2 linked regions of the Acidithiobacillus ferrooxidans ATCC 23270 genome follow. The protein of the gene in region 1 interacts with the protein of each later gene in a pairwise test. Links are inferred from orthologs where the notes say so. Each region holds a gene or a part of one and is shown in the gene's direction. Other genes may lie near its edges. The genes, in order: rpe and eno.

Evidence for each region.
Region 2: the proteins of rpe (region 1) and eno interact in binary tests that used the Escherichia coli proteins (3 or more experiments, as listed by UniProt). The link is inferred for Acidithiobacillus ferrooxidans ATCC 23270 from one-to-one orthologs.

The regions. Positions count from the first base shown.
Region 1 is NC_011761.1:2,919,524-2,928,555, reverse strand. The notes cover bases 3,607-6,604. They hold rpe (ribulose-phosphate 3-epimerase), read left to right. Parts: upstream 3,607-4,773; coding sequence 4,774-5,436; downstream 5,437-6,604. Other genes in these bases: trpE (anthranilate synthase component I), read left to right, coding at 6,234-6,604; AFE_RS14875 (phosphoglycolate phosphatase), read left to right, coding at 5,440-6,123; fba (class II fructose-bisphosphate aldolase), read left to right, coding at 3,639-4,709. Also shown: gap (type I glyceraldehyde-3-phosphate dehydrogenase), read left to right, coding at 1-875; AFE_RS14895 (phosphoglycerate kinase), read left to right, coding at 890-2,095; pyk (pyruvate kinase), read left to right, coding at 2,092-3,531; more of trpE, read left to right, coding at 6,605-7,751; AFE_RS14865 (anthranilate synthase component II), read left to right, coding at 7,735-8,307; trpD (anthranilate phosphoribosyltransferase), read left to right, coding at 8,304-9,032. UniProt on the Escherichia coli protein: Catalyzes the reversible epimerization of D-ribulose 5-phosphate to D-xylulose 5-phosphate.
Region 2 is NC_011761.1:775,313-784,345, forward strand. The notes cover bases 1-2,999. They hold eno (phosphopyruvate hydratase), read left to right. Parts: upstream 1-859; coding sequence 860-2,140; downstream 2,141-2,999. Other genes in these bases: AFE_RS03965 (CTP synthase), read left to right, coding at 1-21; kdsA (3-deoxy-8-phosphooctulonate synthase), read left to right, coding at 18-863; AFE_RS03980 (FtsB family cell division protein), read left to right, coding at 2,196-2,561; efp (elongation factor P), read right to left, coding at 2,615-2,999. Outside these bases: more of efp, read right to left, coding at 3,000-3,175; AFE_RS03990 (gamma-butyrobetaine hydroxylase-like domain-containing protein), read left to right, coding at 3,266-3,568; excinuclease ABC subunit UvrC, read left to right, coding at 3,601-5,472; pgsA (CDP-diacylglycerol--glycerol-3-phosphate 3-phosphatidyltransferase), read left to right, coding at 5,475-6,065; AFE_RS04015 (Crp/Fnr family transcriptional regulator), read left to right, coding at 6,329-7,069; AFE_RS04020 (DUF488 domain-containing protein), read right to left, coding at 7,098-7,490; AFE_RS04025 (NAD(P)/FAD-dependent oxidoreductase), read right to left, coding at 7,534-8,745; AFE_RS04030 (2Fe-2S iron-sulfur cluster-binding protein), read right to left, coding at 8,827-9,033. UniProt on the Escherichia coli protein: Catalyzes the reversible conversion of 2-phosphoglycerate (2-PG) into phosphoenolpyruvate (PEP). It is essential for the degradation of carbohydrates via glycolysis.

The DNA.
Region 1 (9,032 bases):
CACAGTATGATTCCGTGCATGGCAGATTTCCTTTCCCGGTGAACGTTGACGACGGCGACATGCTGATCGGCGACGACCGGGTCAAGGTGCTTGCCGAACGCGATCCTTCCAAGCTGCCCTGGGGCGATCTGGGCGTGGACGTGGTGCTGGAGTGCACCGGCTTCTTTGCCTCCCGCGAAAAGGCGGCCCTGCACCTCAAGGGCGGCGCCAAGAAAGTGCTGATCTCCGCACCGGCAAAAGATGCGGTCGACCTCACCGTCGTCTACGGCGTCAACCACCAGTTGCTCGACCCCGCCAAGCACCACATCGTCTCCAACGGCTCCTGCACCACCAACTGCCTCGCACCCCTGGCCAAGACCCTTAATGATCTCGCCGGCATCGAGGCGGGGACCATGAACACCATCCACTCCATGACCAATGATCAGCGCATCATCGATGTCTATCACGAAGACCTGCGCCGTGCCCGCGCTGCCGGCATGAGCATGATCCCCACCAGCACTGGTGCCGCCAAGGCCATCGGCCTGGTACTGCCGGAGCTGGCAGGCAAGCTGGACGGCTTCGCTATCCGCGTGCCCACGCATAACGTCTCCCTCGTTGACCTCACCTGTATCGTCAACAAGGAGGTCTCCGTCGATGAAATCCACGCCGCCATGAAAGCAGCCAGCCAAGGCGCGCTCAAGGGTGTCTACGGCTACAACGACAAGCCTCTGGTCTCCATCGACTTCAACCACAATCCGCACTCCTCCACCTATGAGTCCTCACTGACCAAGGTCAAGGGCAAGCTGGTCAAGGTCTGCTCCTGGTACGACAACGAGTGGGGTTTCTCCAATCGTATGGTGGATACCGCCCTCGCCATGATGGGTCAGGCCCGCTGAGGAGGAATCTGACCATGAATGTCCTGCGTATGATGGATGTGCCATTAAAGGGCAAACGGGTGCTGATTCGTGAGGACCTCAACGTCCCCATGAATGATGCGGGGGCTATCACCGATGACACCCGCATCCGCGCCAGCCTGCCCACCATTCGCGCCGCGCTGGCCAGCGGCGCACGGGTGATGCTGATGTCCCATCTGGGGCGTCCCAAGGAAGGCGTTTTCGACGAAAAGGCCAGCCTCGCTCCGGTCGCCGCCCACCTCAGCCAGTTGCTGGGCCGCGATGTGCCGTTGGTACGGGACTGGCTGGATGCCGGTAAGGATCGCCTTGCGCAGCTTCAGGATGGCGATGTCGTCGTGCTGGAAAACGTGCGTTTCAATACTGGCGAAAGCAAGGACGACGAGGCGCTGTCCAAAAAGATGGCTGCCCTCTGTGACGTGTTTGTGATGGACGCCTTCGGTACCGCCCATCGCGCCCAGGCCAGCACCCACGGGGTCGGCAAGTTCGCTCCCGTCGCCTGCGCCGGTCCGCTGCTGGTCAATGAGCTGGACGCGCTGGGCAAGGCCCTGCAGAACCCCCGGCGTCCTCTGGTCGCCATTGTCGCCGGGTCCAAGGTGTCCACCAAGCTGACCATCCTGAAGTCCCTGGCAGACAAGGTGGATCAACTGGTGGTGGGTGGTGGCATCGCCAACACCTTCATCCTCGCCGCAGGTCATTCTGTCGGCAAATCCCTCTGTGAAGCGGATCTGGTGCCTGATGCCCAAGCCATCATCGCCGCAGCCAGGGCCAAGGGCGGCGATGTCCCGCTGCCCAGCGACGTGGTGGTCGCCAAGGCATTTTCCGAGACGGCCCCGGCGCGAACCTGCAGGGTGGATGATATCGCTGCCGATGACATGGTGCTCGATATCGGTCCCGACACCGCCAAAACGCTGGGCGATATCCTGCGCAAGGCGGGTACCATCGTCTGGAATGGCCCGGTGGGCGTATTTGAGTTTGACGCCTTCGCCGGCGGCACCGAGGCCATTGCTCGGGCGGTGGCGGAAAGCAGCGCCTTTTCCATTGCCGGGGGGGGGGACACCATTGCGGCGATCAACAAATTCCATATCGAAGATAAGGTCTCCTACATCAGTACGGGTGGGGGTGCCTTTCTGGAATTTCTCGAAGGCAAGACCCTGCCCGCCGTAGCCATGCTGGAAGAACGTGCACGAGGTACACACACTTGATACGCCGGACGAAGATCGTCGCAACCCTGGGTCCCGCCAGTTCTGATGTGCGGGTCATCGATCGTCTGATCGAGGCGGGTGTTGATGTCGTTCGCCTCAACTTCTCCCATGGCGCGGCAGAGGATCACGTCAAGCGTGCGGAGATGGTCCGGGAAAGGGCGCGCGCTCACGGCCGGGCTGTCGGGGTGCTGGCCGATCTGCAGGGACCCAAAATCCGCATCGGCAAATTTGCCGAAGGCAAGATCCATATCCGGGAAGGCGAGCCTTTTATTCTCGATGCCACGTGCGCCATTGGCGATCAGACGCGGGTTGGCGTGACCTACCCGCAACTGGTCAATGATGTGGATCGGGGGGCAACCCTGCTGCTCAATGACGGCATGATCGTGCTCTGGGTGGAAAAGGTGCAGGGCCCCGAAATTCACACCCGGGTGGTGCAGGGTGGTGAACTCTCCAACAGCAAGGGCATCAACCGGGCGGGTGGTGGCCTGACGGCGCCGGCGCTGACAGATAAGGACCGGGCGGATATCATCACCGCGGCGCGCCTCGAGGCCGACTATCTGGCGGTCTCTTTTCCGCGCAGCGCCGCCGATATGGAAGAAGCGCGTCGTCTCTTCCGCGAAGCGGGTGGTCACGGCGCCCTGGTTGCCAAAATCGAGCGGGCCGAGGCGGTAGAGGCCATCGAAGAGATTCTGGCGGTGTCCGAGGCCGTCATGGTGGCGCGGGGCGATCTCGGCGTTGAGATCGGCGATGCGGCGGTGCCTCCGGTGCAGAAGCGGATTATCGCCTTGGCGCAGAAGTACAACTGTCTGACGATCACGGCGACGCAGATGATGGAGTCCATGATTCACCAGCCGATTCCTACCCGCGCCGAAGTTTCCGATGTGGCCAATGCGGTCCTCGACGGTACGGATGCGGTGATGCTGTCCGCCGAAACGGCGAGCGGAGCCTTTCCGGTAGAGGCGGTCGCCGCCATGGACCGTACCTGTCGCGAAGCCGAGCGCCAGGCGCCGCTCACCGGTACCGTGCAGATCATCGACCGGCCGCTGGAACGCATGGACGAAACCATCGCGGCGGCAGCGATTCTGGCCACCATGCGCGCGCCCATCGTGGCCATCGCGGCTTTTACCGAGAGCGGTTCCACGGCCCTGTGGCTGTCCCGTGCCAATCCCCGGGTGCCCATCTACGCGCTGACTCCCCAGGTCTATACCCGGCGCAAGGTGACTTTGTATCGCGGTGTCCACCCGGTCAATTTCCCCCAGAGTCGCCATGATGACCCCCTGCAGGTGATGCATGCGGCCGAGGATGAACTGCGGCGGCGCGGCGTCGTTCGCGACGGAGATTTGATCCTCATCACCATCGGTGAGCCCATGGGCGCTCCGGGTGGCACCAATACCCTCAAGCTGGTGCGGGTCGGCGATGTCACGCACCGCGCCTGAGTCTGGCCAATCCCGACCGTTCCGGGGCCCGGCTTGCGGTTTGGGGGGCTCCTCTATACGATTGCTCAAGACCCAATCCATTTTTATTCACATTTAGGAGAAGTGTTATGGCCCTGGTTTCATTGCGTCAGTTGTTGGATCATGCCGCAGAACACAGCTACGGCATCCCCGCCTTTAACGTCAACAACCTGGAGCAGGTGCGCGCGATCATGGAAGCGGCAGCTGCCGCCGACGCGCCGGTCATCCTTCAGGCGTCTGCCGGCGCCCGCAAGTATGCCGGCGAACCCTTTCTGCGCCATCTGATTCTGGCCGCCATCGAAGAGTATCCCGACATCCCCGTCGTCCTGCATCAGGATCACGGCGCGAGCCCGGCGGTTTGCATCCAGGCCATCCGCTCCGGCTTCTCCAGCGTGATGATGGACGGTTCTCTGCTGGAGGACGCCAAGACCCCCGCCAGCTATGATTACAACGCCACTGTGACCGGCAGGGTCGTGGAGATGTCCCACGCCGTCGGTGTGACCGTCGAGGGCGAACTGGGCTGCCTCGGCTCCCTGGAAACCGGCATGGCGGGCGAAGAGGACGGTGTCGGTGCCGAGGGCTGTCTGAGCCATGACCAGATGCTGACCGATCCCGAAGAAGCGGCCCGATTCGTGAAAGCCACCAAAGTGGACGCCCTGGCGATCGCCATCGGCACCAGCCACGGCGCTTACAAGTTCACCCGGCCGCCGACCGGCAAGGTCCTGCGTATCGACCGGATCAAGGAAATTCACGCCCGCATCCCGGATACCCATCTGGTCATGCATGGCTCCAGCTCGGTGCCGCAGGACTGGCTGAAGATCATCCACGAATTCGGTGGCGACATCGGCGAAACCTACGGTGTGCCGGTAGAGGAAATTCAGGAAGGCATCAAGTACGGCGTGCGCAAGGTCAATATCGATACCGATCTGCGTCTGGCGGCAACCGGCGCGGTGCGTCAGAGTCTGGCCAAAAATCCCAAGAACTTTGATCCTCGCAAGTTCCTGACCGCCTCCCTCGATGCCATGCGCGATATCTGCCGTCAGCGTTATGAGGCCTTCGGTAGCGCCGGGCAGGCCAGCAAGATCAAGGCCATCCCGCTGGATACCATGTTCAGGCGTTACAGCAAGGGTGAACTCGACCCCCGCGTCACCGGCGTCTAAATAACGCTACCTACCGGTCGACTGGCGAGGGCGCATGGCGCTCTCGCCCTGTTTTGGAGGCAAAATGACCCAGTTCAAGATTTCCCCCTCCATCCTTTCGGCGGATTTTGCCCGTCTGGGTGAGGAAGTGCGCGCCGTCGATGAGGCGGGTGCCGACTATATCCATATCGACGTCATGGACAACCATTTCGTCCCCAATCTGACCATCGGACCGCTGGTGGCGGCCGCCATCAAGCCCCACACCCAAAAGCCGCTGGATGTCCACCTCATGATCTCACCGGTGGACAGCATCATTCCCGATTTCGCCAAGGCCGGCGCCGATATCATTACCGTGCATCCCGAAGCGACGATCCATCTGGACCGTACTATTCAGTTGATCCACAGCCTGGGCTGTAAGGCTGGCGTTTCCCTCAATCCTTCCACGCCCCTCGATGTGCTGGACTATGTCCTGGAGAGTCTTGACCTGGTGCTGGTGATGAGCGTCAACCCCGGTTTCGGCGGGCAGAGCTTTATCGAGTACACCCTGCGCAAGATCGAGGCGATCCGCAAGCGCATCGAGGCGACCGGCAAGGCTATCGAACTGGAAGTGGATGGTGGCGTCAAGGTGGACAATGTGCGGCGGGTCGCCGATGCCGGCGCCGATGTCTTCGTGGCGGGCAGCGCCATCTATAACACCCCCGACTACGCCGCGACCATTGCCGCTTTCCGCAAAGCCCTGGCGGGCTGAATCATGGCAACGCTGAATGCCGGCACGCGGTTTACCGCGCGCGTCGTCCTGCTCGATCTGGATGGCACGCTGGTAGATACCGCGCCGGACCTGGCTGGCGCGGCCAACCATGTGCTGCAAAAACTCGGGCGTGCGCCCGCCGAAATGCCGGTCATTCGTGGCTTCATCGGTAACGGTGTCCGTGAACTGATGCGTCGCGCGCTGGCGATCCACAGCGATCCCAGCGAAGTGGAACTGGATGCGGCCATGGTCGATTTCAGCAAGTACTACGGAGAGCATCTGCTGGATCATAGCGTGATCTACCCGGGCGTGCGCAGAACGCTGGAGACCTTGCAGGCTCAGGGCCGGGAACTGGTATGTATCACCAACAAGACCGCCGCCTTCACCGTGCCGCTGCTCCAGCGACTGGACCTCTACGATTTTTTCGGCCTGATCTTGTCGGGCGACAGCCTGCCACGGAAAAAGCCCGACCCGTTACCCCTGACCCATACGGCTGAACACTTTCATCAGCCGGTGGAGAACTGCCTGCTGGTCGGCGATTCACGTAACGACGCTGAGGCGGCGCGGGCGGCGGGTATGCCCGTTGCCTGCGTGACCTACGGTTATAACGGCGATGAGCCCGTCCATTGCCTGGAGCCCGATGCGGTGCTGGACAACATGAGCGAATTATTGGATATTCTGGCGTAGCGTTGCGAGGGGTCAGAAGCACCATGCGGAAAACACTGCGGTGGGAGAGACGATGGCGTTGCTGCTGAAAGGCAGTGACTTCCTTATCTATCGCTCTAACGAGGTGATCCGTGATTCCAAAAGCAACCTTTGAGGCTTTGGCGCGCCAGGGCTACAACCGTATACCCCTTTCCCGTGAGGTCATCGCCGACCTCGATACTCCCTTGTCGGCCTATCTCAAGCTGGTCGATGGTCCCTATGCCTACCTGCTGGAGTCTGTGCAGGGCGGCGAGAAATGGGGCCGTTATTCCATCATCGGTCTTCCGGCACAGCAGATATTGCGAGTCACCCAGGGTGTTGTCACTGTTCATGTGGATGGCGTCGAGACCGAGCGAGCGACCCCGGCGGACCCCCTGGAATGGATCAGCGTCTTCCGCAGACGCTTCCGTGTGGCACCACTGGAAAATGCCGATGAGCGCTTCAGCGGTGGCTTGGTGGGCTATTTCGGCTACGACATCGTCCGCAGCATCGAACCCCGCCTCGCCCGCAGCACGCCCTTGCCCGACCCGCTGGGGTTGCCGGAAATACAATTGCTGGTGGCCGACGAACTGCTGATCTTCGATAACCTGCGCGGGACCCTCCGCCTGCTGGTGCATGCCGACCCCGCCCAACCCGAAGCCTGGGAGCGTGGCGCCGCCCGCCTGCGGGAGCTCCAGCAGCGGCTGCGCGAGTCGGTACCGCCATCCTCACCGCCGGTGAGCACCCGACACGTCCGCGAGGAAGATTTCACCGCCAGCTTCAGTCGTGAGGGGTATATGGCGGCGGTGCGCACCATCAAGGCATATATCGGCGCTGGCGACGTCATGCAGGTGGTGCCCTCCCAACGCCTGTCCACTCCGCTGACCGCGCACCCGCTGGATCTCTATCGCGCCCTGCGTGGCATCAACCCTTCTCCCTACATGTTTTATGTGGACCTGGGTGATACCCATCTGGTGGGCTCCTCGCCGGAGATACTGGTGCGCGTCGAAGAGGATCAGGTCACGGTGCGCCCCATCGCCGGCACCCGTCCGCGCGGCAAGACTCCCGCCGAAGATGAGGCGCTGGAGCAGGAGCTTCTCGCCGACCCCAAGGAGCGCGCCGAACACCTCATGCTCATCGACCTGGCGCGCAACGATGTGGGGCGTATCGCCGACACCGGTTCGGTGCGGTTGACCGATTCGTTCGGTATCGAACGCTACTCCCATGTCATGCACATCGTCTCGCAGGTAACAGGACGATTGCGCCCGGAACTGGACGCCATGGATGCTTTGCGAGCGACCTTTCCGGCCGGGACGGTTTCCGGTGCGCCCAAGATTCGCGCCATGGAAATCATCCGCGAGGTGGAGCCGGTAGCGCGCGGCGTCTATGCCGGAGCGGTGGGCTACTGGGGCTGGAATGGCAATATGGACACCTGCATCGCCATTCGCACCGCGGTCATCAAGGATGGCATGCTGCATATCCAGGCGGGCGGCGGCATTGTCGCCGACTCGGAACCCGCGGCGGAGTGGGAAGAAACCATGAACAAACGCCGTGCCATGTTCCGCGCCGTAGCACTGGCCGAAAACGGCCTCGACCCCGAAGGGAGGGCAGATCATGCTGCTCATGATTGATAACTACGACAGCTTCACCTACAACCTGGTGCAATACTTCGGCGAACTGGGGGCGGAAGTGCGGGTCGAGCGCAATGATTCCATCGACGTGGCGGCTATCGAACAACTGGCTCCCAGCCGCATCTGCATTTCGCCCGGCCCCTGTACGCCCAACGAAGCGGGCATTTCTCTGGAGGTCATTCGTCATTTCGCCGGAAAAATCCCGCTGCTCGGCGTTTGTCTCGGGCATCAGGCCATCGGTCAGGCTTTCGGCGGCAAAGTCGTCCGTGCCGACAAAGTGATGCATGGCAAGACCTCACCCATTTTCCATGACGGCAAAGGACTCTTCCGCGACTTACCCGACCCTTTTGCCGCCACCCGTTATCACTCCCTGATCGTCGAGCGCGCCTCTCTGCCGGATACGCTGGAGGTGACGGCCTGGACCGCGGCAGGAGAAATCATGGGCTTGCGCCACCGTACCCTGGATGTGGAGGGCGTGCAGTTTCACCCCGAGTCCATTCTCAGCGAACATGGCAAGACCTTGCTGCAACACTTTCTGCAAGGGGGCGCGCGATGATCGTCCGGGACATACTGGAGCAAATCGTGGCGGGGCAGGACTTGTCGCGCAAAGAGACGGAAACGGTCTTCGCCGCTATCATGGCCGGAGCATGGACTCCCGCGCAGATCGGTGCTCTGCTCATGGGACTCCGCATGAAGGGGCAGCGGGTCGAGGAACTGGTGGGCGCCACCCAGGCTTTGCGCGCCTGTATGACGCGGGTAGAAGTCTCTACCGATCACCTGCTGGATACCTGCGGTACCGGCGGTGACGCACTGAGCACCTTCAACATATCGACGGTGTCTGCGGTGGTGGCGGCGGCCGGCGGGGCGCGGGTGGCCAAACACGGCAACCGTTCCATGGTCAGCCGCAGCGGCAGCGCTGACGTGCTGGAAGCCGCGGGTCTGCGCATGGACATGAGCCCCGCAGAAGTCGCCGACAGTATCGAGCGCATCGGTATCGGTTTTCTATTCGCGCCGGCGCACCATGGCGCCATGCGTTATGCCGTTGGTCCGCGCAAGGAGCTCGCCATCCGTTCGTTGTTCAACCTCATGGGACCACTGAGCAACCCGGCGGGGGCGCCGCATCAGGTACTCGGCGTTTATGCCGAGCGCTGGCTGATTCCCATGGCCGAAGCCGCCCGGGAACTGGGATCACGCCATGTGCTGGTGGTACATGGGCACGATGGCCTGGATGAGATCAGCCTGTCCGGGCCATCAGACATAGCGGAGTTAAAGGACGGGATG
Region 2 (9,033 bases), 2.1 Mb from region 1 along the record:
GAACGGGACGGTTCGTCATGAGACTCTGTGGCTTCGAAGCAGGTCTGCAGCATCCATTCTTTCTGATGGCAGGCCCCTGCGCGATCGAGAGTGAATCCCTGGCGTTGCGCACGGCGGAAGATCTGCGCGATATCTGCGCACGCCTCGGTATCCCTTTTATTTATAAAAGTTCCTACGATAAAGCGAACCGTTCTTCGGGGCAGAGTTTCCGTGGGCCGGGTATGGACGAGGGACTGCGTATTCTCGAAAAGGTCCGCCGGGAAGTCGGGGTGCCGGTCGTTACGGATGTTCATGAAAAAGAGGACGTGTCTGCCGTGGCGGAGGTGGTCGATGTGCTGCAGACGCCCGCCTTCCTCTGCCGACAGACCGATTTCATTCAGGCCGTCGCTGCTGCCGGAAAGCCGGTCAACATCAAAAAAGGCCAGTTTCTTGCGCCCTGGGATATGCTGCACGTCGCCAGCAAGGCCAAGGCTACCGGCAATGAGCAGATCATGGTCTGCGAGCGCGGCGCCTCCTTCGGATACAACAACCTGGTATCGGATATGCGCTCCCTTGCGGTGATGCGTCAGACAGGATGCCCGGTGGTCTTTGATGCGACCCATTCCGTACAGCTCCCCGGTGGTCAGGGTGACCGGTCCGGAGGCCAGCGCGAATTTATCCCGGTGCTGGCGCGGGCCGCCGTGGCGGCGGGCGTGTCAGGGCTCTTCATGGAGACTCATCCGAATCCAGCGGATGCTTTGTCTGATGGTCCCAACGCCTGGCCGCTGGGACGTATGGAGGACCTGTTGCGCATTCTCCAGCACATTGATCATGTTGTAAAAAACCAGGATTTCCCTGAAAACTACCCTGAGGAGTTAGTATGAGTGCCATTGTCCGCATCCAAGCCCGTGAAGTTCTCGATTCGCGCGGCAATCCCACTGTGGAGGCCGAGGTCTATCTCGATAACGGCGGCATGGGCCGTGCGATCGTCCCTAGTGGCGCTTCCACCGGTGAGCGCGAGGCCGTGGAGTTGCGCGATGGTGGCCAGCGCTACGGCGGCAAAGGAGTGCGCAAGGCCGTTGAACACGTCAACGGCGAGATTCAGGATGCGCTTCTTGGCATGGAAGCCGAAGAGCAGGAGCATATTGATGCGGCTCTCTGTGCCTTGGATGGCACCGAAAATAAGGCACGCCTCGGCGCCAATGCGATCCTGAGCGTCTCATTGGCGACGGCCCATGCGGCTGCCCATGCGGCTGGCCAGCCCTTGTACCGCTACATCGGTGGCTTGGGCCCGCTGCAGTTGCCCGTTCCCATGATGAATGTCATCAATGGTGGTGCCCATGCCGATAACGACGTGGACATGCAGGAATTCATGCTGATCCCGGCGGGCGCGGAGTCGTTCTCTGAGGCTTTGCAGATGGGGGTGGAGGTGTTCCACAGCCTGAAAGCCGTGCTGCAATCGCGCGGACTGGCAACGACAGTCGGCGACGAGGGCGGCTTCGCTCCGAATCTGCCCTCCAACGAGGCTGCCCTGGAGCTGCTCATGGACGCCATCAACAAGGCGGGTTATCAGCCGGGTAAAGATATCTGGCTGGGCATGGACGTCGCTTCCAGTGAATTTTATCGGGATGGACGTTATCACTTGGCTAGCGAAAGGCGTGAACTCGATAGTGCCCAGTTCGTGGATTATCTGGCGGCGCTGGCTGATCGTTATCCACTGATCAGCATTGAAGATGGCATGGATCAGAATGACTGGGAAGGCTGGATCACTCTCACCGACCGCCTTGGTGACCGTTTGCAGTTGGTGGGTGATGATATTTTCGTAACGAATACGACGATCCTGCGTGAGGGCATCGAGCGCGGCGTCGCCAATAGCATCCTTATTAAACTGAATCAGATCGGTACGTTATCCGAAACCCTGGCGGCCATCGAGATGGCAAAAGTCCATAGTTATACGGCTATCGTGTCGCACCGATCCGGAGAGACCGAGGATACCACACTGGCCGATGTGGCCGTGGCTACGGGTTGTGGCCAGATTAAAACAGGCTCTTTGTCGCGCACGGATCGGGTGGCGAAATACAACCGCCTATTGCGTATCGAGGAAGATTTGGGGGATGCCGCCCGTTACCCCGGCCTTGCAACTTTTTATAATCTCGACTAAAAAGATATTTAATGGAATATTTGCTGGGCCATTAAATTTTCGAGGATTTTGCGGCATGGGTTACCGGGCGCGCGTAAAAAGCTGGATGGATACCGCCAAGGCAGAGCTGCGCCTTGTGGATTTCATGCTTTTAGCCGTGTTGTGTGCCCTGCAATATCCCCTTTGGTTTGGTGCAGGTAGCTGGTGGAATATGGCGGACCTGCACCAAAAACTGGAAATCAAGCAGGTGATTTTGAAGCAATTGGAAGCCCGCAATGACCTCCTGGCGGCGCAGGTGGCGAGCCTGCAAACGGGAAGCCGCGCCGTCGAAGAACTGGCTCGCCGCCATCTCGGGATGGTTGGCAAGGGAGAAGTGTTTGTCTGGGTGATACCCGCCAAAGGCGCCTTCGACGGCGCCCGGACCACCACTCAGGCGTCGTGAACTGCGTCGGGCGTTTTGCAGGTCCGGTGGTATAGCCGTCCGGTTATGCTCTGTCAGGCGCGATCAATGTAACTGCCATCCACCGTATTCACCCGAATTTTTTCACCCGCGTTCACAAACTGCGGCACCATCACCGTAATGCCGGTCTCCATCTGTGCGGATTTGTAGGAACCAGTAGCGGTTTGCCCCTTGATGGAAGGCTCGGCTTCACGCACCTCCAAAATAACCACAGGCGGCAATTCAACGCCGATAGGTCGTTCATTGTGGAGGTTGACCTGAATCTCGGTGTTGGGAAGGAGATAACCTGTTTGTCCTTCGAGCAGGTCCTCACTGAGGATGAGTTGCTCGAAGTTCTCATTATCCATGAAGACATACCCGGTGGCATCGGCATAGAGATACTGCATGGTACGGGGTTCGACGACGGCTTTCTCCATGGCTTCTCCCGAGCGGAAGCGTGTATTGGACTTGGTGCCTGTCTCGATATTTTTCATCTCGACCTGCACGAAGGCGCCGCCTTTGCCAGGCTTGACGAAATCGGTTTTGAGTACGCGCCAGAGCCCTTTTTCATATTCGAGAATATTGCCGGGGCGGATATCAAAGGCGGAAATCTTCATACTATAGTCCTTCTGGGCATTCCCTTTAGAGGGCGTGGATTGTACCCTAGAGGCATATTTCTGACCAGCCCGGTCCCTTGAGAGGTAATCATGTCCGATCCCCGTACCCAGCCCCTGGAGATTCGCCCCCTCATGATCAGCCGCGTCATGGAAGTCGACTGGGCCGACGGACATACCAGCCGCCTGACCTTTGAACACCTGCGGGTAGAATGCCCCTGCGCGGAGTGCAAAGGACACACGCCCGATCAGGCGCAGATCGTCACCGGCAAGGAGCATGTGAGCGTTGTGGAGGTGGTGCCGGTAGGCCATTACGCGGTGCAGTTGCATTTCAGTGATGGCCACAATACCGGGATTTTCACGTGGGAGTATCTGCGCAGGCTGGACGCTGAATGAGCACTGCGGGGATTGGACAGCTCTGAGATTTTATGGATTTTGAACGGGTAGAGCAGTTCGAGAACACTGACGGTGCCGTGGACAGAGCCTTCGTTCCCGGAGAGTTTCTGCGGACGTTGACCAGCCAGCCCGGTATTTATCAGATGTTCGGCCAGGGCAGTCGCCTGCTCTATGTGGGTAAAGCCCGCAATCTCCGGCGCCGCGTGAGCTCCTATTTTCAGAAGCAGCGCCATACGCCAAAAACGCTGGCGATGTTGGCGCAGGTAACGCGGGTGGAGGTGGTGGTCACCCACACAGAGACGGAAGCGCTGGTGCTGGAGGCGAATCTGATCAAGCGCCACCACCCGCCTTACAATATCCTGCTGCGCGATGACAAGAGTTACCCCTATCTGTTCATAGAAACCGGTCATGGCACGCCGCGCATGAGTTTGCACCGGGGGGCGCAGAAGGGCAAAGGGCACTACTTCGGTCCGTATCCGGCCGTTACTGCGTTACGCGAGAGTATGGTGCTATTACAGAAAGCCTTTCGATTGCGGACCTGTGAGGATCATACTTTTCACCACCGCAGCCGGGCTTGTTTGCAGTTCCAGATTCGTCGTTGCAGCGGCCCTTGTGTTGGGCATATCAGCGGGGAGGATTACGCGCGGGATGTGGCGGACACGATTCGCTTTCTGGAAGGAAAGAGCGACGAAGCGATTCGCAGTCTGGGGGAGCGTATGCAAGCGGCGGCTGAGCAACTGGATTTCGAGGAGGCAGCGCGACGCCGTGACCAGATCGCCGCGTTGTCCAAGATTCAGGAGCGTCAGTACGTGGCGCAGGCGGGTGGCGGCGATTTTGATGTGCTGGCGGCAGCACAAGAGAATGGACAGTGGGTGGTGTACGTCAGTTTTATCCGCAATGGACGGCAGTTGGGTGGGCGCTCCGTTTTTCCGCGGCATACCGAAGAAGTGCGTGCGCCGGACGTGCTCGCTGCCTTTCTCATGCAGTTCTACAGCGATAAAGAGGTGCCGGGGAATCTGCTGGTCAATGTGCTGCCGCGTTCACCGACCTCCCTGGCGGAGGCGCTGGGCAGCGAAGCCGGGCACAGGGTCATGATCGATCAGCCCCAGCGCGGTCCACGCAAGCGCTGGATGGCGTTAGCGCTGACCAACGCCATGGGGGCGTTGCGCCAGAGGACGCAGACGGCCGGCGCGGGACGGCGGCGCATGCTCCTGTTGCAGGAGCTCTTTCAACTCCCGGAGATACCGCAGCGAGTAGAGTGTTTTGACATCAGTCATACCCGAGGCGAGGTGGCTGTGGCATCTTGTGTGGTTTTCGGTGACGATGGGGCACTGAAGAACGAATACCGCCGCTTCAATATTCGCGATATCCGGGGCGGCGACGATTACGCGGCTATGGAGCAGGCCGTCCATCGCCGCTATGGGCGGCTGCAGAAAGAGGGCCTGGCCTTGCCGGAGATCGTCTTCATTGACGGTGGTGCCGGACAGGTGGCTCGTGCGCAGGCGGCTCTGGACGCATTGGAGATCGGTTGCATCCAGTTGTGCGGGGTGGCGAAGGGGACGACGCGGCGCCCAGGGCTGGAGATGCTGCATATCCCCGGGTGGGCGGTCCCGCGGCAATTGGACGACGATGATCCGGCACTGCTGGTAATTCAGGAAATCCGCGATGAAGCCCATCGTTTTGCCATTACCGGTCACCGCGCGCGCCGCGGCAAAGCACGGCAGGAATCCGATCTGGATGGCATCTCCGGGATCGGGCCGAAACGGCGGGTGGCGTTGTTACGCGCATTTGGCGGCTTACGCGGTATTCGTGACGCCGGTATGGAGGATTTGCAGCGCGTTGAGGGTATCCATCTGGAGCTCGCGCAGCGGATATATGATTTCTTTCACGTAGGACGTGCCTGATTGTGATAAAGCGGCTGCCCAATTTCCTGACCATTCTGCGCATCGGGTTGGTGCCTATTTTCGTGGCGCTCTTCTACTGGGGGGGCGACATGCGCACTTTCGGCGCCACCGGAGTTTTTGCGGTGGCGGCGATTACCGATTGGGCCGATGGCTACCTCGCCCGGCGTTATCAAGGGGTATCACCTTTCGGTACCTTTCTCGACCCGGTTGCGGATAAGATCATGGTGGCTACCGCACTGGTGCTCATTGCCTCCTCCGGAGAGATGCCGGCACTCCTGGCCGGTATCCTGATCAGCATCATCGTCGGCCGGGAAATTACCGTGTCAGCGTTGCGCGAGTGGATGGCCGAGGTGGGTGAGCGCAAAAAGGTGGCCGTCTCCTGGCTGGGTAAGGCGAAGGCGGCCACGCAGATGATTTCGATCCTGCTGCTGGTCTACGAGCGCCCGGTGCGGGGATTGTCCGCACGCACTCTGGGGACCGCTCTTCTGATCGTCGCGGCGGCGATGACACTCTGGAGTATGGTGGGCTACTTGCGCGCCGCCTGGCCCAGCCTGCAGGGCAATAGTGGGGCTCATCTTGACAGGGAGCGGTGACCCCGGTAACCTCTGTGGCCATGCGGGAATAGCTCAGTGGTAGAGCACAACCTTGCCAAGGTTGGGGTCGCGAGTTCGAGCCTCGTTTCCCGCTCCACAATCGAGGGAAAGCGTTCAGTCTTTCCCTTTTCTTTTAAGGCTGGGTGGCAGAATGGTCATGCAGCGGCCTGCAAAGCCGTGGAAGCCGGTTCGATTCCGGCCCCAGCCTCCAAACAAAACGTATCATCTGGTTTGTTCGGCATGGCTACAGGCTGTCAGATGTCATGCCCAGGACAGAAGACGTGAATCCGACCCCTCTGGAGAAAGTGGCGCCCATGGGAAATAGCAAGGAGGCGCTGCTGCTTCGCCTGCACCACACCCCGCTTTTTTCCGCATGGCCCAACGATATGATCGCGCCGCTGCTCGCCCAATCCCAGCCCCTGACTCTGGAGTCGGGAGAGATTCTCTTTGCCGAGGGATCGCCAGCCCGATCCTTCTATTTCCTGGCGGTAGGACGAATTAATCTGATTGCGGCAGCGGCCACGGGGCAGGAGAAAATTGTCGAAATCATCCAGCCCGATGATCTTTTCGCCGAGGCGGTGGCCTTTCTCGGGGGGCGCTATCCGGTGACGGCGCAGGCCGATGCCACGACCACGGTACTGGAGATCCCGCTGGACCTTTTTGTCGCGACTCTGGAGCAGCGGCCATTGTTGATGCGCCAGATGCTGGCGCGCCTCAGTATGCGCCTGCATTTTCTGGTCAAGGAGCTGCGCCATCTGAGTGTGGAGTCGGCGGAGCAGCGCTTGGCCAGCTATCTGCTGGAGTTGTGTCCGGTAGTCAATAGCCCCGCTGCCATTGAGCTCCCCGCCAAGAAAGCGGCGGTCGCGGCGCGTTTGGGCTTGACGCCGGAAACGCTGTCGCGGGTGTTGTCCAGAATGCGTAAGGCAGGACTCATAGAAGTGGAACAACGGACGATCAGCATTCCCGACCCTCTTGCCTTACGGCGCTGGGCCGGCGGGCGCTGAGGCGATGGCATTCGCGTCCTTTCAGTGTTCAGGCCGCATCGGGGGGCGATTTCACCAAGGTCTGTAAAAAATCGCGGAGCACCAACGCGCCGTTGTGTTCCTGGTCGTGGGCTGCATACAGCAGAATCAGGGGCGAACCAGCGGCCTGGGTCAGGAGCGCGCGGGCAGTCTCCTGTTGCTCCGCCAGTTCCGCCAGATAACGTTTGCGGAATTCATCCCAGCGTACCGGATCATGGGCGAACCACTGACGCAGGGCGGTGCTGGGAGTGAGATCTTTGGGCCAGGCGTCCAGCGGGAGGTCGGCCTTGCGCAAGCCGCGGGGCCAGAGGCGCTCCGCCAGGACGTGATATCCTGCGGGGAGGGGATGCGCGTAAACGCGCCAGGTGGTGATGGCAATGCGCTGAGCGTGGTCCGGAGTCATTTTATGTCCCTGCCCGTTCATTCGGGTCGCCTTCCTTCTGCTTTCACCAGTCTCCTATTCGCCCGCGCAATTCCTGGAGATGCACCACGGCTTTTTGCGCGATCAGGCTGCGGGCTGTCTTTACCTGGTCCCAGACGTTCCAGAGGAGTATGCCGTGGATCTGGTCATCCCGCAGATAGTACACTACGGCCTTGTCTCCGCCCGGCGAAATATCCGTATAGCAGTCCATGTCACTGCGGCATTCCCCGACGGCCTCGAAGCCGAATTCATAGATGTCGCTGTAGAACATGGATTGATGCTGAAAATGCACCTCTTTTCCGGCCATGCTAGAACCTGCGGCACGCCCGGTGGCTTCGGCATTATCCCAATGCTCCAGACGCAGAGGTGTGCCCCATACCGGATCCGGATAGGTGGCGAGGTCACCGGAAACCCATATCCGAGGGTCGCTGCTGCGCATCCCATCGTCCACGCGGACCCCGCCGGGTGCCATCACCAGACCTGCGGCCTCCGCCAGGGCGGTCAGGGACAGCATGCCGATGCCATAGGTGATCCAGTCGCAGGAAATCTCCGCGCCGTCCGCGAAGCGGGATATGAGCTGGCCGGATTCGCTACGCAAGTCCTTGAAATGATGCTCGACATGGAGCTGGACGCCAGCCTCGCGATAGCGGGCGCTGACCTGCTCCATCAAAGGGGGTGGCAGGACGTGTGCCAACGGGCCTTTCCCGGACACGCAGTAGTGTACCGCAAGACCGGGCTGCAAAGAGAGCGCCACGGCCAGCTCCGCGCCGAGAAAACCACCGCCGATCACCAACACGGTTCCACCCTCGGTCGCCCGCGTGTGCAAGCGCCGGTAATCCGCCAGCGAGCGTAAGGAAAATACTCTGTTTTCCAGGCCTGGCGGGGTGGGCAGCGGGCGGGGCTGTCCACCGGTGGCGAGCAGCAGTTTCTCATAGAAGAAGGTTTTTCCCGCCTTGGTTCCCACTACGCATCTCTCCGGATCGAGGTTAATGACCGGATCTCCCAAAGCCAATGTGACACCCAGGGTTTCCCAGTCGGCCGGGCGCTTCAGGGTAATCTCTTCCTCTTTGTCTTTACCCAGCCATAAACCTTTGGAGAGAGGGGGGCGCTGATAGGGCGGGTCACTTTCTGCGCCCAGCATCAGCAGACTGCCCTGAGGGTCTTGCTTGCGGATGGCACTCGCCGCACTGGCGGCCGCGGCCCCCGCACCGACTATCAGATAGGTATAACGTTTCATGCGATTCCCCTTGAGGTAGCTCAGAAGGATGCGTTACATGATTATAGCCGGTATGCGTAAAAAGTTTTCTGTTTAGGGCAATCATCCATTAGGTGCAAAAGCATCGAAGTGAATATGGTCATGCCGCACGTCATGGGAGAGCAGCAGGTCGATGGCGGCTTCTATCATGCCGGGGCTACCGCACAAATATACTTCATGATCCTTCCAGTGGCCGCTGGCGGCAACCGTGGGCAGGAGCCGGTGGGCGCCGGTCCAAGAGGCATCCTGCCTGTCGGAAAGTGTCGATGT